2 regions of the Halopseudomonas litoralis genome follow, and region 2 is predicted to be linked to the other one. Evidence: predicted binding sites of a transcription regulator. Region 2 holds the regulator's gene; the other holds the start of a gene.

Region 1 (8,510 bases), 1.8 Mb from region 2:
AGCCCGCAGAGCGGGTACTGACCGAGGGTGAGCGGGTCGAACTCTACCGGCCCTTGATTGCCGATCCCAAGGAAGCACGCAAACAGCGGGCTGCCCGAGCCAGGGGCGAGGTCCAGAAAGACTGAGTATTGCGAGGCCGGGCGGAAGCGTCCGCCCGATTGCTTACTCGCCGGTACCGAGCGGGGCGCCGAGATCGACCGGGTAGCTGCTGGCTGCCGGTTCGGAGTCGCTGCTGCCGCTCATGATGGCTTCGTCACGGCTGGTGCCCGGGACGAAATCACCAGCCAGGCCAACCAGCTGATCATCTTCAAACATCAGGCTGACGCGTTCCTGCTCGCGGGGGTTGTGTCCGGCCTGCATGCTGTACAGGTAATCCCAGCGATTGGGCTCGAAGGTGTCCTGAAGCAGCGGAGTGCCCATGATGAAGCGCACCTGGCGAGTGGTCATGCCGGGACGCAGTTGGTCAATCATCTCCTGGGTGACGACGTTGCCCTGCTGCACGTCGATCTTGTACACGCCCGGGAAGCCGCAGCCGGTGAGGGCTCCGCCGGCGGCGCATAATACTAGGATACAAAGGATACGGTTCAGACTATTTGGCATCGCGTGGTAACATCCACTATCGAGAGTTGGCTGAATGGCCCTGAATCATACCCGACTGATCCCGCGGTGCGAAGCGTTGAGAGAGAAACTGACCATGGTTGAAAATCACGAACTACGTAAAGTAGGGCTCAAGGTAACCCTGCCGCGCGTCAAGATCCTGCAGATGCTGGACAATACCGAAGACCGTCACATGAGTGCCGAGGATGTTTACAAGGCGCTGATGGAGGCGGGTGAAGATGTCGGGTTGGCTACCGTTTATCGGGTTCTCACCCAGTTCGAAACGGCCGGTCTGGTGGTGCGCCACAACTTCGACGGCGGACATGCCGTATTCGAATTGGCCGACGGCGAACATCACGACCACATGGTGTGTGTGGATACCGGTGAGGTGATCGAATTCTTCGATGCCGAGATCGAGCGTCGACAGAAAGAAATCGTCGAGGAGCACGGTTACGAGATGGTGGACCACAATCTCGTCCTGTACGTGAAAAAGAAAGGCTGAAATGACGGCAGGCCGGGCATCCGCCTGGCCTGTTTAAGCTGACGGGGAACCCGTCAGCTGATCATGGCTTATTGCCCGTCAGCTGTTTGCGGGCATGGGCCAGAGACTCCTCGGTAAGATCAACTCCTCCCAACATCCGTGCTACCTCATGTACTCGGCCCTCTTGATCCAGGCGATCAATACAGGTGCGGGTAGAGTCGCGTTTCTGATCCTTGCGCACGAACAGGTGCTGGTGCCCTTGTGCCGCCACCTGCGGCAGGTGAGTCACGGTCAATACCTGGCCGCGTTCGCCCAGCTGACGCAGCAATTTGCCGACGATCTCCGCGGTCGGTCCGCCAATCCCTACATCCACTTCGTCAAATACCAGGGTCGGCACCCGTGAGGTCTGCGCGGTGATGACCTGAATGCCGAGGCTGATACGCGACAGCTCGCCGCCGGATGCGACCTTGGCCAGGGGTTTGGCCGGCTGTCCGGGGTTGGCGCTGACCAGGAACTCCACATTTTCCAGACCTTGCACGGCGTACTGGTCCAATTTGAGCGGATGCAGTTCGACCTTTATCTGCCCGCCCGGCATGCCCAGCTGCTGGATCTCTCCGGTAACTGCCTTGGCCAGACGTGTTGCCGCCTTGCTGCGGGTGGCGGACAATTTACCCGCCAACGTCTGAAAGTGTTCGCGGTAGGACTGGAGTTCTTCTGCCAGGCGCTCCTTGTCAGCGCCGTGCTGTTGAATGTTCTCCAGCTCGTCGATCAGCTGTTGTTGCAGCATGGGCAGCTGATCGGCATTTATTCGGTGTTTGCGTGCCAGATCATGAATCACGCCGAGCCGTTCCTCGACCTGTTGCTGGCGCTGGGGATCGGCTTCGAAGTGGTCGAGATAACGGGTCAGTTCGCCGACTGCTTCTTCCACCTGAATCTGCGCGCCGGCCAGCAGGTTATGCGCTTCGTCCAGGCTGCGGCCATGTTCTTTCAGGCCGCCCAGACGGCTGAGACTGGAGGTCAGCGCCTGCAGCACGCTGCCGCTGTCATTTTCACTGCAGATATTGATGATCTGCTGGCATGACTGCATGATCAGCTCGGCGTTGGCCAGCTGGCGCTGCTCACTTTCCAGCTGATTCAGTTCGCCGTCCTGCAGACTCAGGTTGTCGAGTTCTTCCAGCTGATAGCTGAGTAGTTGAACGCGGGCATTCTGTTCGTCACTGGTTTCGCTGGCCTGTTTCAGTGCCTGTTCGGTCTGTCGGCAGCGTTGGGCGGCCAGTTGCACCTGGCGGGCGAGATCGCCGGCCCCCGCGTACTCGTCCAGTAGTCGGCGGTGGGTGTCGGTTTTCAGCAGCGACTGGTGTTCGTGCTGGCTGTGGATATCGATCAGCATCTCGCCCAGTGCCTTGAGGTCCTTCTGGGGGCAGGGGCTGCCGTTGATATAGCCCCGCGAGCGACCCTCGGCAGTGACCACGCGGCGCAGGATCACCTGTGCTTCATCGTTGGCCAGATCACGCTGGCTCAGCCATTGCGCGGCTTCGGGAATGTCGCTGATATCGAAGGTAGCGAGAATGTCCGCCTTGTCGGCGCCCGGCCGCACCGCACCACTGTCGGCGCGATCGCCCAGGGTCAATGCCAGGGCGTCGAGCATGATGGATTTGCCGGCCCCGGTTTCGCCGGTGATAACCGACATGCCCCGGTCCAGTTCCAGCTCGAGATGATCGACAATCGCGTAATTGTTAACCGCCAGGTGCACCAGCATGGCGTCGTTCTCCGCAGTTTGTTGTTCTGGTTATTTATACAGTAGTGGTGTGTTGTTCTACAACCCCCCTTTATAGCCGCCGAAAAAATGCCCTTGAACCTGGAAAGTGAAGCCCCATATAGGGACCAGTGAAGATCAATCCGGCCTCTGGGCCGTGTCGCCTTTTTTGTCAGACAGGAGATATACATGGTGGACGAACCGAGACAGGAGCTGCAGGACGAGGAGTCCGCAGCCGATCAGGCGCAGGGGACGGTCGCCGTTGAAGAAGATCTGGTGGCGCGGATTGCCAGCCTGGAAGAGCAGCTGGCTACCGCGCAGGATCAGGCGTTGCGTGCTGCTGCTGATGTGCAGAATGCCCGCCGCCGCGCCGAGCAGGAAGTGGAGAAGGCGCACAAGTTCGCTCTGGAACGTTTTGCCAATGATCTGCTGGCCGTGGTCGATAGTCTGGAGCGCGGCCTCGAATTGTCCAATGGCGAAGACCCAGCGATCAAGCCGATGCGTGATGGCATGGAGCTGACGCTGAAGTTGTTCGGCGACACCCTGGCACGCTATCAGGTGGTAGCGGTGGATCCGCATGGCGAGCCCTTCAACCCGGAATTGCACCAGGCAATGACCATGGAAGAGCGCGACAACGTCGAGCCCAACACCGTGATCAAGGTGTTCCAGAAAGGCTACACCATCAGCGGTCGCCTGCTGCGTCCGGCGATGGTGGTGGTGAGCAAGGCGGGCGTTGGCAGTGCCGCCGGGTCGATTGACGAAAAGGCTTGAAATCAGCTTTTTTCGACCCCATCTAGAGTCCAGACAGATTAAACAGTGCCGCTGACGAGTTCGCGGCCAGCATATTCGGAGAATGACACATGGGTAAAATTATCGGTATCGACCTGGGGACTACCAACTCCTGCGTCGCGGTTATGGAAAATGGCGTAGCCAAGGTTATCGAGAACGCTGAAGGCGGTCGCACCACGCCGTCCATCGTTGCCTACACCAATGATGGCGAAACGCTGGTCGGTATGTCCGCCAAGCGTCAGTCGGTTACCAACCCGCAGAACACCCTGAACGCCGTTAAGCGTCTGATCGGTCGCCGCTTCGACGAAGACGTCGTGCAGAAGGACATCAAGCTGGTGCCCTACAAGATCATCAAGGCTGACAATGGTGATGCCTGGGTAGAAGCCAAGGGCGAAAAAATGGCGCCGCCGCAGGTGTCTGCGGAAGTCCTGAAGAAAATGAAGAAAACCGCTGAAGATTACCTGGGCGAGGCGGTCACTGAAGCGGTGATCACCGTGCCTGCGTACTTCAACGACAGTCAGCGTCAGGCTACCAAGGATGCCGGTCGCATCGCCGGTCTGGACGTCAAGCGGATCATCAACGAGCCGACTGCAGCTGCGCTGGCCTATGGCATGGACAAGGCCCGTGGCGACTCCACTGTGGTCGTATATGACCTGGGTGGTGGTACGTTCGACGTATCGGTGATCGAGATTGCCGAAGTTGATGGTGAGCACCAGTTCGAAGTACTGGCCACCAACGGTGACACCTTCCTCGGTGGTGAAGACTTCGACATGCGCCTGATCGACTATCTGGCGGATGAATTCAAGAAGGAAAACGGCGTTGACCTGCACAACGATCCGCTGGCCCTGCAGCGCCTGAAGGAAGCGGCCGAGAAAGCCAAGATCGAGTTGTCTTCGGCCCAGCAGACCGACGTCAACCTGCCGTACATCACGGCTGATGCCACTGGTCCCAAGCACCTGCAGGTCAAGGTGACCCGCTCCAAGCTGGAGTCGCTGGTTGAAGAGCTGGTCAAGCGCAGCATCGAGCCGTGCCGTGTGGCCATGAAGGATGCTGGTCTGGATGTGTCCGAGATCAATGAAGTGATCCTGGTCGGTGGTCAGACCCGCATGCCGCTGGTCCAGAAGACTGTTGCCGAATTTTTCGGCAAGGAACCGCGCAAGGACGTTAACCCGGATGAAGCTGTTGCCGTGGGCGCAGCAATCCAGGGTGCGGTACTGGCTGGTGACGTGAAGGACGTGCTGCTGCTGGACGTTTCCCCGCTGTCGCTGGGTATCGAAACCATGGGTGGCGTGATGACTGCGCTGATCGAGAAGAACACCACCATCCCGACCAAAAAGTCGCAGGTGTTCTCGACCGCTGACGACAACCAGACTGCCGTGACCATTCACGTGCTGCAGGGTGAGCGCAAGCAGGCGTCGCAGAACAAGTCGCTGGGCCGTTTCGACCTGGCCGACATTCCGCCGGCGCAGCGCGGGGTACCGCAGATCGAAGTCAGCTTCGACATCGACGCCAACGGTATCCTCAACGTGTCCGCCAAAGACAAGGCTACTGGCAAGCAGCAGTCGATCATCATCAAGGCCTCTTCCGGTCTGAGCGATGAAGAGATCGAACAGATGGTGCGCGATGCCGAGGCCAATGCCGAGGAAGATCGCAAGTTCGAGGAGCTGGTGAACATCCGCAACCAGGGTGATCAGCTGGTTCACGCGACACGCAAGACCTTGACCGAGGCGGGTGACAAGGCTACCGAGGAAGAGAAATCCGCCATCGAGACGGCACTGGCAGATCTGGAGCAGGCCATCAAGGGTGATGACAAGGCTGACATCGAAGCCAAGATCAATGCGCTGTCCGAGGCTTCCGGTCCCATGGTGCAGAAGATGTACGCCGAGCAGGCTCAGGCGGAGCAGGGCGGCGCACAGGAAGACGCCAGCAATACCGGCGCCGATAGCGACGACGTTGTGGATGCCGAGTTCGAAGAGGTCAAGGACAACAACAAGTAGTCCTTGCGTGATCGGGCGTCGGGCCTTGCCTGAGGCCCGATACACTACGTGGCAAGGCAACGCGGGAGCTATTCCCGCGTTGCTGTTTGTGCCGTAAGGCTTTCTAAAGGAAACAGGATTTATGGCCAAGCGTGATTATTATGAAGTGCTGGGCGTGGAGCGCGGCGCCAGTGAAGCCGAGCTGAAAAAGGCCTATCGCCGGCTGGCAATGAAGTTTCACCCGGACCGTAATCCAGATGACGCGGAGGCGGAAGAGAAATTCAAGGAGGCCAACGAGGCCTATGAGGTTCTTACCGACGCCAACAAGCGTGCGGCTTACGATCAGTATGGCCACGCCGGTGTGGACCCGAACATGGGCGCCGGTGCCGGGGGCTTCGGTGGCGGTGGAAACTTCTCCGACATCTTCGGTGACGTGTTCGGTGACATTTTCGGTGGCGGCGGTGGTGGGCGTGGCCGCTCGAGTGTGCAGCGCGGCAGTGACCTGCGTTATACCCTGGAGCTGGACCTCGAAGAGGCCGTTCGCGGCACCTCGGTCACCATTCGTGTCCCGACACTGGTCGGTTGCAAGACCTGTGATGGCAGTGGCGCCAAGAAGGGCACCAGCCCGGTAACCTGCACCACCTGTGGTGGCCACGGTCAGGTGCGTATGCAGCAGGGCTTCTTCTCGGTGCAACAGACCTGTCCGCGCTGTCATGGCACAGGGCAGATGATCAGCGATCCGTGCAAGGATTGTCATGGTCAGGGCCGGGTTGAAGAACACAAGACTCTGTCGGTCAAGGTGCCGGCCGGAGTGGATACTGGTGATCGCATTCGTTTGTCCGGCGAAGGTGAGGCTGGCGTCAATGGTGGGCCGTCCGGTGATCTGTATGTAGTGGTCTCGGTGCGTGAGCACAAGCTGTTCCAGCGCGACGGCAAGAATCTGTATTGCGAAGTACCGATCAACTTTGCTGACGCTGCGCTGGGTGGTGATCTGGAAGTACCGACGCTCGATGGTCGGGTCAAGCTGAAAATCCCCGAGGGCACTCAGACCGGCAAGTTGTTCCGCTTGCGGGGCAAAGGCGTGGTGCCGGTGCGTGGTGGCTCTGCCGGTGATCTGCTGTGCCGCGTTTCTGTGGAAACGCCAGTCAACCTGACCAAGCGTCAGCGCGAGCTGCTGGGCGAGCTGCGTGATACGCTGCAGGCCGAAGGCAGTAATCAGTCGCCGCGGGCCAAAAGCTGGTTCGAAGGTGTTAAAAATTTCTTTGAAGACATGAAGTTCTGACCGGGGCAAGCATGAAAAGAGTAGCGGTGATCGGCGCAGCCGGGCGGATGGGTAAGACGTTGATCGAGGCCATCCAGCAAGCAGAAGGAGCCAGCCTGACGGCGGCAATCGAGCGTCCGGAAAGCAGCTTGATCGGTGCTGACGCCGGTGAGCTGGCGGGCCTGGGCAAGCTGGGCGTCACTATCGTCGGTGATCTGCACGAGGTGCTGGGTGACTTTGATGTGCTGATCGACTTCACTCATCCCACCAGTACCCTGGCCAACCTTGAGGCCTGCCGCGCGGCGGGCAAGGCACTGGTAATCGGTACTACCGGCTTCTCTGAAGAGGAGAAGCAGTTGATTGCCAAGGCTGCCGAGCAGGTGCCCGTGGTGTTTGCGCCTAACTTCAGTGTGGGCGTCAACCTGACCCTCAAGCTGCTGGATATGGCTGCTCGGGTCATGGGTGATGAGGCGGATATCGAGATCATTGAAGCCCACCACCGACACAAGGTCGATGCACCGTCCGGTACTGCGCTGCGCATGGGTGAAGTGGTTGCCGATGCGCTGGGTCGTGATCTGCAGAAGGTTGCGGTGTACGGTCGCGAGGGCCAGACCGGCGCACGTGATCGCGAAACAATAGGTTTTGCCACCGTGCGTGCCGGCGATGTGGTGGGCGATCACACCGTGCTGTTTGCCACCGAAGGCGAGCGCGTCGAGATAACCCACAAAGCCTCCAGCCGCATGACCTTTGCCAAGGGCGCGGTACGTTCGGCGATCTGGCTGGGCGAGCGCAAAAGCGGTTTGTTTGATATGCAGGATGTGCTGTCACTGCGAGACTGATTGACTGATTGTGTGACGCAAAGAGAAACCCCGGGCAGGTCACTGCGCCGGGGTTTTTTTGCTCATTTTGGTTGATGATAGCCCGCTCTGTTGCTGATCATGGCTCGGTAAGCCCGGGTCAAAAGTTTCCCTACTCGTCTGATCAGACGATGTCAGCTCACAGGGGACTTTCCAGAATCGTGCCATTGACGCCGGGCAGTTCAAGTCGAGCCGTTGCTACTGGACAGGTGCGATGCGGTTGCCGGTCCATTCGCCTCGGAGATCACTATGGCAGGCATCGAACAACAATTACCCCAGGCCTTTAGCCCTTTCACCATCGGTCCATTGACGCTGCGTAACCGCTTCATCAAAGCCGCCACCAACGAGGGCATGTCGCCTGATGGGGTGCCGTCCCGGCAACTGGTGCGGTTTCATGCCGGGATGGCTGCCGGAGGCGTGGGGCTGACGACGGTAGCCTACTGCGCTGTCAGCTCTGACGGCTGTACTCTTCCCAATCAGATTCTTCTGGATAGTGCCACATTGCCCCATCTGCGTGCCCTGACGGACGCCGTGCACGCAGAAGGTGGTGCGGTATCGGCGCAGATTACCCATGGCGGTTGTTTCACGTTTACCAAGAGACCGGAAGGGCGGCCGCTGTCGGCCAGTGGCGGCTTCAACAAGATCGGTCTGATGAGTGGGCAATATCTCAAGCGCGAGATGAGCCTGGCGGACATGCGACGGGTGGCAGCGGATTTTGCGGCGGGTGCCAGGCTGGCCAGGGAGGCAGGTTTCGACGCGGTCGAGATCCATATGGGCCATGGTTATCTGCTCA
Region 2 (8,510 bases):
CTGCCGGTCGCCAGCTTCCCCGACTGGGAAACCTTGCCCTACGACCGGTTCTCCCCACACCAGGACATCATTTCCCAGCGGCTGCAGACGCTGTACCGTCTGCCCCAGGTAGGTCACGGCATTCTTGTCGTACCCATGACCACCCTGCTGCACCGCATTGCCCCGCGCCCCTTCCTCGGTGGCTCGGTGTTGATGCTGAAGATCGGCCAGCGACTCGACATTGATCGGATGCGCCAGAACCTGGATGCCGCCGGTTACCGCTGTGTCGACACCGTCTATGAGCATGGCGATTACGCGGTGCGCGGCGCGTTGCTGGACCTGTTTCCTATGGGCAGTCGCCTGCCCTTCCGCATCGACCTGTTCGATGAGGAAATCGAGACCCTGCGCACCTTTGACCCGGAAACCCAGCGCTCCATCGACAAGGTCGAGCAGATCCACCTGCTGCCAGCCCGTGAGTTCCCCCTCGACAAGAGTGCCTTGACCGGGTTTCGCGCACGCTTTCGTGAACGTTTCGAGATCGACCATCGGCGCTGTCCGATCTACCAGGATCTGAGCGACGGCGTAGTCCCGCCCGGCATCGAATATTACCTGCCGTTGTTCTTTGAAGAACTCGGCACCCTGTTCGACTACCTGCCAGACAACACACTGCTGTTCAGCCTGCCGGGTATCGAAGATGCAGCCTCCCAGTTCTGGACCGACGTACGCACCCGCTTCGAAGAACAGAGTATCGACCCAACCAGGCCGCTGCTTGCCCCGGCAGAGCTTTTTCTGCCGGTGGAAGAATGCTTCGCCCGGATCAAGGGCTACCCGCGCATCATCTGTCATGACGCAGCGTTGCCGGCCAGCGCTGGCGTCACCAACTTCAATTGCAGTCCACCACCTGAACTGCCGCTGGACAACAAGCAGGACCGGCCCTTGCGCCAGCTGGAGGATTTTCTCGACGGCTTCGCTGGACGCTCGCTGTTCGTCGCTGAAACCGCCGGACGCCGGGAAGCTCTGCTGGAGCTGCTGGCACACATCAAGCTCAAGCCTGAGCCGGTGGACAACTGGCACGAGTTCGTCGATAGCGATATCAGCTGCGGCATCATTATCGCCCCGGTGGATGAAGGCCTGCTATGCAACGACCCAGCTGTTGCGCTGGTCGCCGAAAGCCAGCTGTTCGGCCAGCGGGTGATGCAGCGCAGGCGGCGCGGCAAGGCCACCGACCTCGGCGACACCATCATCCGCAACCTGACCGAACTGCGTGAAGGTGCGCCGGTAGTGCATATCGACCATGGTGTGGGCCGCTATCGCGGCCTGGTCAACCTCAGCGTCGAGGGTCAGGAGGCCGAATTCCTCAAGCTGGAATATGCTGACGAGGCCACACTCTACGTGCCGGTATCCAACCTGCACATGATCGCTCGCTACACCGGCGCCGATGATGACAGCGCCCCACTGCACCGGCTGGGTTCCGAACAATGGCAGAAAGCCAGACGCAAGGCCGCCGAGAAGGTCCGTGACGTTGCCGCCGAGCTATTGGATGTCTATTCCCGTCGCGCCGCGCGCAAGGGTTTCAGCTTCAGCCAGCCGGAACAGGATTACCAGACCTTTGCCGAGGCCTTTCCTTTTGAGGAAACCGCCGACCAGCAGGCTGCGATCGACGCTGTGGTAAAGGACATGACCGGCCCACAACCCATGGACCGTCTGGTCTGTGGCGATGTCGGCTTCGGCAAGACCGAAGTCGCCATGCGCGCAGCATTCCTTGCCGTGCACAGCGGCAAGCAGGTGGCGGTGCTGGTCCCCACCACCCTCCTCGCCCAGCAGCATTACAACAGCTTCAAGGACCGTTTTGCCGACTGGCCGGTGAAGGTCGAGGTCATCTCCCGCTTCAGATCCGCCAAGGAGGTCAAGGCCGCCGTTCAGGAACTGGCCGACGGCAAGATCGACATTCTGATCGGCACTCACAAGTTATTGCAGGGCGATGTGCAATTCAAGGATCTGGGCCTGGTCATCATCGACGAGGAACACCGCTTCGGCGTACGTCAGAAGGAACGCCTCAAGAGCCTGCGCAGCGAGGTGGATATTCTCAACCTCACCGCCACCCCTATCCCGCGCACCCTGAACATGGCAATGACCGGTATGCGCGACCTGTCGATCATCGCCACCCCCCCGGCGCGTCGCCTGTCGGTCAAAACCTTTATCCTGCAGCAGCAACCGGCGGTAATTAAGGAAGCGATACTGCGCGAATTGCTGCGCGGCGGTCAGGTGTACTTCCTGCACAACGAGGTGGAGACCATCGAGAAGTGCGCCGCCGACCTGGCGGAGCTGGTACCCGAGGCACGCATCGGTATCAGCCACGGACAGATGCCCGAACGGGCACTGGAACAAGTGATGCGCGACTTCTATCACCGCCGCTTCAACATTCTGGTGACCTCGACCATCATCGAAACCGGCATTGACGTGCCGAGCGCCAACACCATCATCATTGAACGCGCCGACAAGTTTGGCCTGGCGCAGCTGCACCAGTTGCGCGGCCGCGTCGGGCGCAGCCACCACCAGGCCTATGCCTACCTGCTGACACCGGCAGGCCGCAAGCTGACCGGTGATGCGGAGAAACGCCTCGAAGCCATCGCTGCAGCGCAGGACCTGGGGGCCGGCTTTACCCTGGCCACCCACGACCTGGAAATCCGCGGTGCCGGCGAGCTGCTCGGCGAAGGCCAGAGCGGGCAGATCCAGGCCGTCGGCTTCACCCTGTACATGGACATGCTGGAGCGGGCGATCAAGGCCATCCAGCAGGGCAAGGAGCCCGAACTGGAGAACCCACTCAGTGGCGGCCCGGATATCAACCTGCACCTGCCTGCACTGATTCCCGACGAGTATCTGCCGGACGTACATGCGCGCCTGACACTGTACAAACGTATTGCCAATGCGCAGAACGATGAAGACCTCAAGGACCTGCAGGTCGAGATGATCGACCGCTTCGGGCTGCTGCCGGAACAGGCCAAGACCCTGTTCCTGATCACCGCACTGAAACTGCGCTGCGCTCCACTGGGCATCAGCAAGATAGATGTTGGCCCGGAACACGGCCGCGTGGAGTTCGCTGCCGACACAACCGTGGACCCACTGGTGTTGATCCGACTGATCCAGGACAACCCCCAGCGCTACCGCCTGGATGGCGGCAGCGTATTCCGTTTCAGCGCGCCCATGGCGGCACCTGCCCTGCGTCTGAATACGGTGGAAGCATTGATCGAGCGCCTGCAGCAGGCGCCTGCCGAGAACCCAGGCAAAGGAAAACGCCGATGAACCCGACTCGACTTGTCGCCCGCCTTCTGATGACCCTGACGCTGCTGGCCTGCAGCGCACTGGCGCAGGCGCAGTATCTGGTGGAGGTGCTGGTATTCAGCCAGCCCGGCGCACAGATCGTGCCGGGCGCCTCACCGGAGTACAGCTGGGACCAGCAGGCCGTCTCGCTGGATGACACGACCCGCAGCGACGTCCGAAGCATCGACCGTACCCGGTACAGGCTGGATAGCCAGGCGAGCAAACTGGAGAGCAAGGGCTACACCATCAGATTGCATCGTGCCTGGACTCAACCGACGGAAAGCGGCCTGACGGTTGCGCTTCACCAGGGCAACAGCCTGACCGGATCCAATGCAGACCCGCTGTATCCGGTTCAGGGACTGATCAGCCTGGACGGCGAGCCGCTTACCGCGAAAGTCACCTTCTGGCTCAACCACGCCAGTGAAGCAATGGCCGAGCCGATCAGCGAACGACTGCAGTCAACTCGCCGACTGCGAGTCAACGAGGTTCACTATCTGGATCACAATAGCATGGGCCTGCTGATTCATATCAGCCAGCCCTGAACCTCATAACAAGCCAGCACTCTGCAACAGAGCAACCGACTGCCGCCAACGCGGCTGCGCCTTGTACTCGATACCCGGCGCGCTGCGTGCAAGCAGCTCCTGCCCCCGCGCAGAGGGCTGCATGCCGCTGCGCTGCGCATGCACCAACGCCTGTTCGGCGGCAGCACGGTCATTGCACACCAGCAGCATGTCACAGCCCGACGCCAGCGCAGCATCCACCCGCTCGGCCATACCTCCTACCACATGCGCACCGGCCATGGTCAGGTCATCACTGAAGATCACGCCCCGGAAGCCCAGCTCGGCGCGCAGAATGTCCTGCAGCCAGCGGTGTGAGAAACCCGCCGGCAGACCGTCCACCGCCGGATAGACCACATGCGCCGGCATGATGCCATCCAGCATAGTTGCCAGCGCAGCAAAGGGCTTGAGGTCGGACTCGCGTATGCTCGCCTCGCTGCGCGAGTCCACCGGCAGATCGGTATGCGAATCAGCCTCCGCCCAGCCATGCCCCGGGAAATGCTTGCCGGTCGCCGCCATGCCGGCCAGATGCAGGCCGCGTATATAAGCCTCGGCAAGCTGGATGACCTGCTGCGGATCACCGCCCAGCGAACGGTCACCAATCACCTGGCTGCGACCGTGATCGAGATCGAGTACCGGCGCAAAGCTGATATCGATACCGCAGGCCAGCATTTCGGTCGCCATCAACCAGGCAGCCCCCTCGGCCAGCACCCCGGCATCCGCTGAGGCGCAGTCGGCAATACGGCCAAGCGCGGGCAGGCGCAGCACATCACGACGCAGCCGCTGCACGCGACCACCTTCCTGATCGATCGCAATCAGCATCTCCGGGCGTACCGTACGAATGCTGCGTACCAGCTCACGCACCTGGGCCGGAGTCTCGGTATTGCGGGCAAACAGAATCATCCCGCCCACTTCCGGTTGCCTCAATAACTGGCGATCTTCCGGGGTCAGCCAGGTGCCGGCCAGATCCAGCATCAATGTGCCTTGCTTCAATGAAATACTCCTGAATGGGGTTATTCGATGATCACCGGGCAACCTGCCGGTGTCATGTCAAACAGTGCCAGCATGTCGGGATTGCGCAGACGCACGCAGCCATGGGACAAGGGCGTGCCCATGAGTTGATCGTCGCCTGTGCCATGCAGATAGATGTAGCGGCGCTGTGAGTCACTATCAGCGCCGCGATTGACGCCAACCTCTTCACCACAGAGCCATAGGATGCGCGTCAGGATCCAGTCCCGCTGCGGCTGGGCTTCAGCCAGCTCAGATGACCAGACCTCGCCGGTGGGCCGCCGGCCGATGAAGACCGCACCCAGCGGCTGACCTTCACCAATACGTGCGCGTACCCGATGCCGCCCACGTGGCGTGCAGCCACTGCCATTGAGCTCGCCAGCACCGTTCTTAGCGGTGGACACCGGATAGCTGCACAGCAGCCGACCCGCATTGAAGCCGGTCAGCATCTGTTGTTCAAGGGATATATGGATCAGGTCAAGCCGCATGCTCAGCTCCACTGCAAAGAGCACACGATAACGGATCCCAGGCCCGCAGGTAAGCCCCAGACGAAGGCAGAAAGGCGATTATTCCGCGCTATACAGGTTCCAGCACGCTGCTCGGATGCGTGCCTGCGTCACCCGGAATAGAGCTGCCGGCACGCATGCCTGCGGCCAGGAAGGGCACCATCTGGCGCAGCACTTCCTCTGTACCGGCCCGCGCACCGTATTCGGCCTCCACGATGGCCTTAAGCGCCTTCATGCTCGACAGGGTGAAAGCCGCACTGCCCAGCATGAAATGAACCCGCCAGAACAACACATCCGCGGGCAACTCGGGTGAACTGCGCACCACCAACTCCATATAGCGCTTGAACACCTTACCGTAGACCTCTGCAAGGTACTTGCGCAGATGCCCCTGACTCTGACTGAAAGCCAGCCCCAGCAGGCGCATGAAGGTAGACAGGTCATGCCCGCTGCGCGGTTTTACCGCCAACACCAGCCGCACCAGCATTTCCAGCAGGGATTCCAGGCTCTGATCCGGATTACCGGCCTCAGCGTTACGGTCAAGCTCCTGCTCCAGGCTGCTGACGAAGGGATTGAGAAAGCGGGTGAACACCGCTTGGATCAGCGATTTCTTGGAACCGAAATGATAGTTCACCGCCGCCAGGTTGACCCCCGCCTTGCTGGTGATCAGCCGCAACGAGGTTTCTGCAAAACCTTTCTCCGCAAACAACTGCTCCGCAGCATCGAGGATGCGCTCAACTGTTTCTGACTGTGCCACTGAGTACTCCGACGCCTGGGAACATATGTTTGAAACATACGTTTCAAACACCACCGCTGTCAACTCCATCCTTTTACCATAGCCGCCTCCTTCTGCAAATGCGGAAACCAGCTTGCCCTCTTTATCGAACTGTATATAATCACAGGGACTGTATAAAAACACAGGCCATAAAAATGCAGAAACTGACGGCACGGCAACAGCAGGTCCTGACCTTTATCAAGGACCACATGAACACCAACGGCTATCCGCCAACGCGCGTGGATATAGCCAAGGAGCTGGGCTTTCGCTCACCCAATGCGGCAGAGGATCACCTCAAGGCGCTCGCACGAAAAGGCGCCATTGAAATGATCCCCGGCGCCTCGCGGGGCATTCGCTTGCCCGCCGACAGTGGCGAGCAAGCGCAGCAGGATGCATTGCCGATCATCGGCCAGGTGGCAGCAGGGGCTCCCATTCTGGCAGTGGAAAACATCGAAGATCACTGCCGCATCAGCCCTGCTTTCTTCAGCCCTCGGGCCGATTACCTGCTGCGCGTTCGCGGCATGAGCATGAAGGACATCGGCATCTTCGATGGTGACCTTCTGGCTGTGCACCGCACCAATGAGGCCAGGAATGGCCAGGTGGTGGTGGCACGGATTGGCGACGAAGTGACGGTCAAGCGCTTCCACAAGCAGGGGCGCAAGGTGTCACTGATTGCAGAGAATCCTGATTTCGCGCCCATTGAAGTGGATCTGCGCGAACAGGAACTGATCATCGAAGGTTTGAGTGTGGGTGTTATTCGCCACTGAAGGAGCAAGCCATGCAGTATGCGCGAAATAGAGGTTCAGCGGCACAGCCCGATTTGCTGCATCATGCACTGATGTCATCGCGACTGAAGGCGCAGAGCCTGCCAGCAGCCGCCATGCCCGATTGCGAACCAGCCAATGTCGGCTTCAGCGAAATCTGCCTGAATGGCGCACCGCGTCAATGCCTGCAATGGCTGGCGCCGGTGCTGCGCGACCTCAGCCAGGCCAACATGCCCGGCTGGCTGACATTGATTGATCCGCCATTGCCAGTCAGCCAGAAGTGGCTGCGAGCAGCGGGACTGGATCCGCAGCGCATACTTATCATTCGCCCCAAGCATGGCATGGACGTGGTGGATCTGTGTTGTGAGATTCTGCGACTGGGTTACAGCCATGCTGTGGTCAGCTGGCTGCCCACGTCGACGGGGCTTGGTCAACGATTGGAAATGGCCGCACGCTCAGGCCACTGCGCCAGCCTGAACATTCGCATGGAAAATGCAGGATCTGCTTCAGCACAACATGGGCGGGCGTAATAGTCTTTCAGGGCTTAGCAGGAGTCCGCAGCCGGGCTTACTGCCCGGCCCTGGCCAGCTCAGTGCAGCACGCGGTGCTCGTCGAAATCCAGATCCGGATCTTCTTCCATGATCTGCCCCGCCACTTGCATGCCAGCGCCGATCATCGCCTTGGCCACTTCCACGTAGTTGCCCTGCAGAAAATCCCTGGCTTCCTCGGAGAATTCAATGGTCAACAGCGGCGTGCCCTCCTCGTCCGGACGGCGCAAGGCAACCGTACCGTCGGCAAGCTCTATGATCTCGAGAAAGGGTGAAGGCATTGTCGTCTCCTGGTCAGTCAAGCGGCGCAGTGTACCACAATGACGGCTGCAGCCTGAGCCCGCTCACCATTCCCGCATGCCTTCCCGATAACGGTCGAGCGATTTCGACAGAGCCTCAATCGCCACGCGCGCCTCAGCCAGCTCCCAATCGCCACTCCCGCTTGCAGTGCTGGTAATCAATGTGCCGGCCTTGAGCGGTTCAGACCGTACAGCGCCGGGGGGCACGTGCATCTGCCGCCATGCCCTCAAGGTACCAGCGAGCCAACTGCTGTTGTCATCGCTTTGCAGCACCAACTCGCTCAACTCCGGATTAAGGGGTTGTCCATCGCCGATGGCCTTCAGCGTTTCCTCAACAGCGCTCGCATCCCAGGGCGCCAGACTGTAACGCCCCGAGACTTCGCAGATCAACGCCTGTACCGCGCGATAGATATGGAACAAGGTATGTTCCCGGTGATAACGCGCCATGGTGATGGCGTCCAGCGCTGTGGAGGCGCTGGACGCCTCCCATGACGCCAATGCCAGGCGAGCGAACGTCAGCGCCTGATTGGTGCGGGTATAGGCTTCATTTGCCATGTCAGTTCCGCTCAGCTCTTGGCCTTGGCTTTGGCCTTGCCCTTGCGTGCGTCATCGATATTCCATTTCTTGCCATCGTGGAATGCTCGCCAGCCGCTGGGCTTGCCTTCGATTTCGCTCTGCACGTACTGCTCCTTGCTCTTGCGGCTGTAACGAATCACCGTCGGATTGCCATCCGGGTCAGCAACCGGCGCTTCCAGC

The links. The regulator LexA, encoded in region 2, represses DNA repair genes until DNA is damaged. The targets are predictions, from matches to a motif close to CTGTNTNNNNANACAG.
Region 1: the regulator LexA is predicted to act here: its motif matches at 2,864-2,879, upstream of recN (DNA repair protein RecN).

Annotation. Positions count from the first base shown of each region.
Region 1 covers NZ_LT629748.1:24,945-33,454, forward strand. The annotation lists gene BLU11_RS00120 (RnfH family protein) at 1-125, shown strand, start outside; partial or broken gene BLU11_RS00125 (outer membrane protein assembly factor BamE) at 196-600, opposite strand; gene fur (ferric iron uptake transcriptional regulator) at 695-1,099, shown strand; gene recN (DNA repair protein RecN) at 1,161-2,837, opposite strand; gene grpE (nucleotide exchange factor GrpE) at 3,024-3,605, shown strand; gene dnaK (molecular chaperone DnaK) at 3,695-5,620, shown strand; gene dnaJ (molecular chaperone DnaJ) at 5,742-6,881, shown strand; gene dapB (4-hydroxy-tetrahydrodipicolinate reductase) at 6,893-7,699, shown strand; gene BLU11_RS00160 (NADH:flavin oxidoreductase) at 7,967-8,510, shown strand, end outside.
Region 2 covers NZ_LT629748.1:1,862,870-1,871,379, forward strand. The annotation lists gene mfd (transcription-repair coupling factor) at 1-3,282, shown strand, start outside; gene BLU11_RS09045 (CsiV family protein) at 3,279-3,842, shown strand; gene nagZ (beta-N-acetylhexosaminidase) at 3,846-4,832, opposite strand; gene BLU11_RS09055 (L,D-transpeptidase) at 4,871-5,353, opposite strand; gene BLU11_RS09060 (TetR/AcrR family transcriptional regulator) at 5,442-6,125, opposite strand; gene lexA (transcriptional repressor LexA) at 6,299-6,910, shown strand; gene BLU11_RS09070 (SulA-like leucine-rich domain-containing protein) at 6,922-7,437, shown strand; gene BLU11_RS09075 (hypothetical protein) at 7,497-7,736, opposite strand; gene BLU11_RS09080 (DUF6586 family protein) at 7,800-8,309, opposite strand; gene topA (type I DNA topoisomerase) at 8,321-8,510, opposite strand, start outside.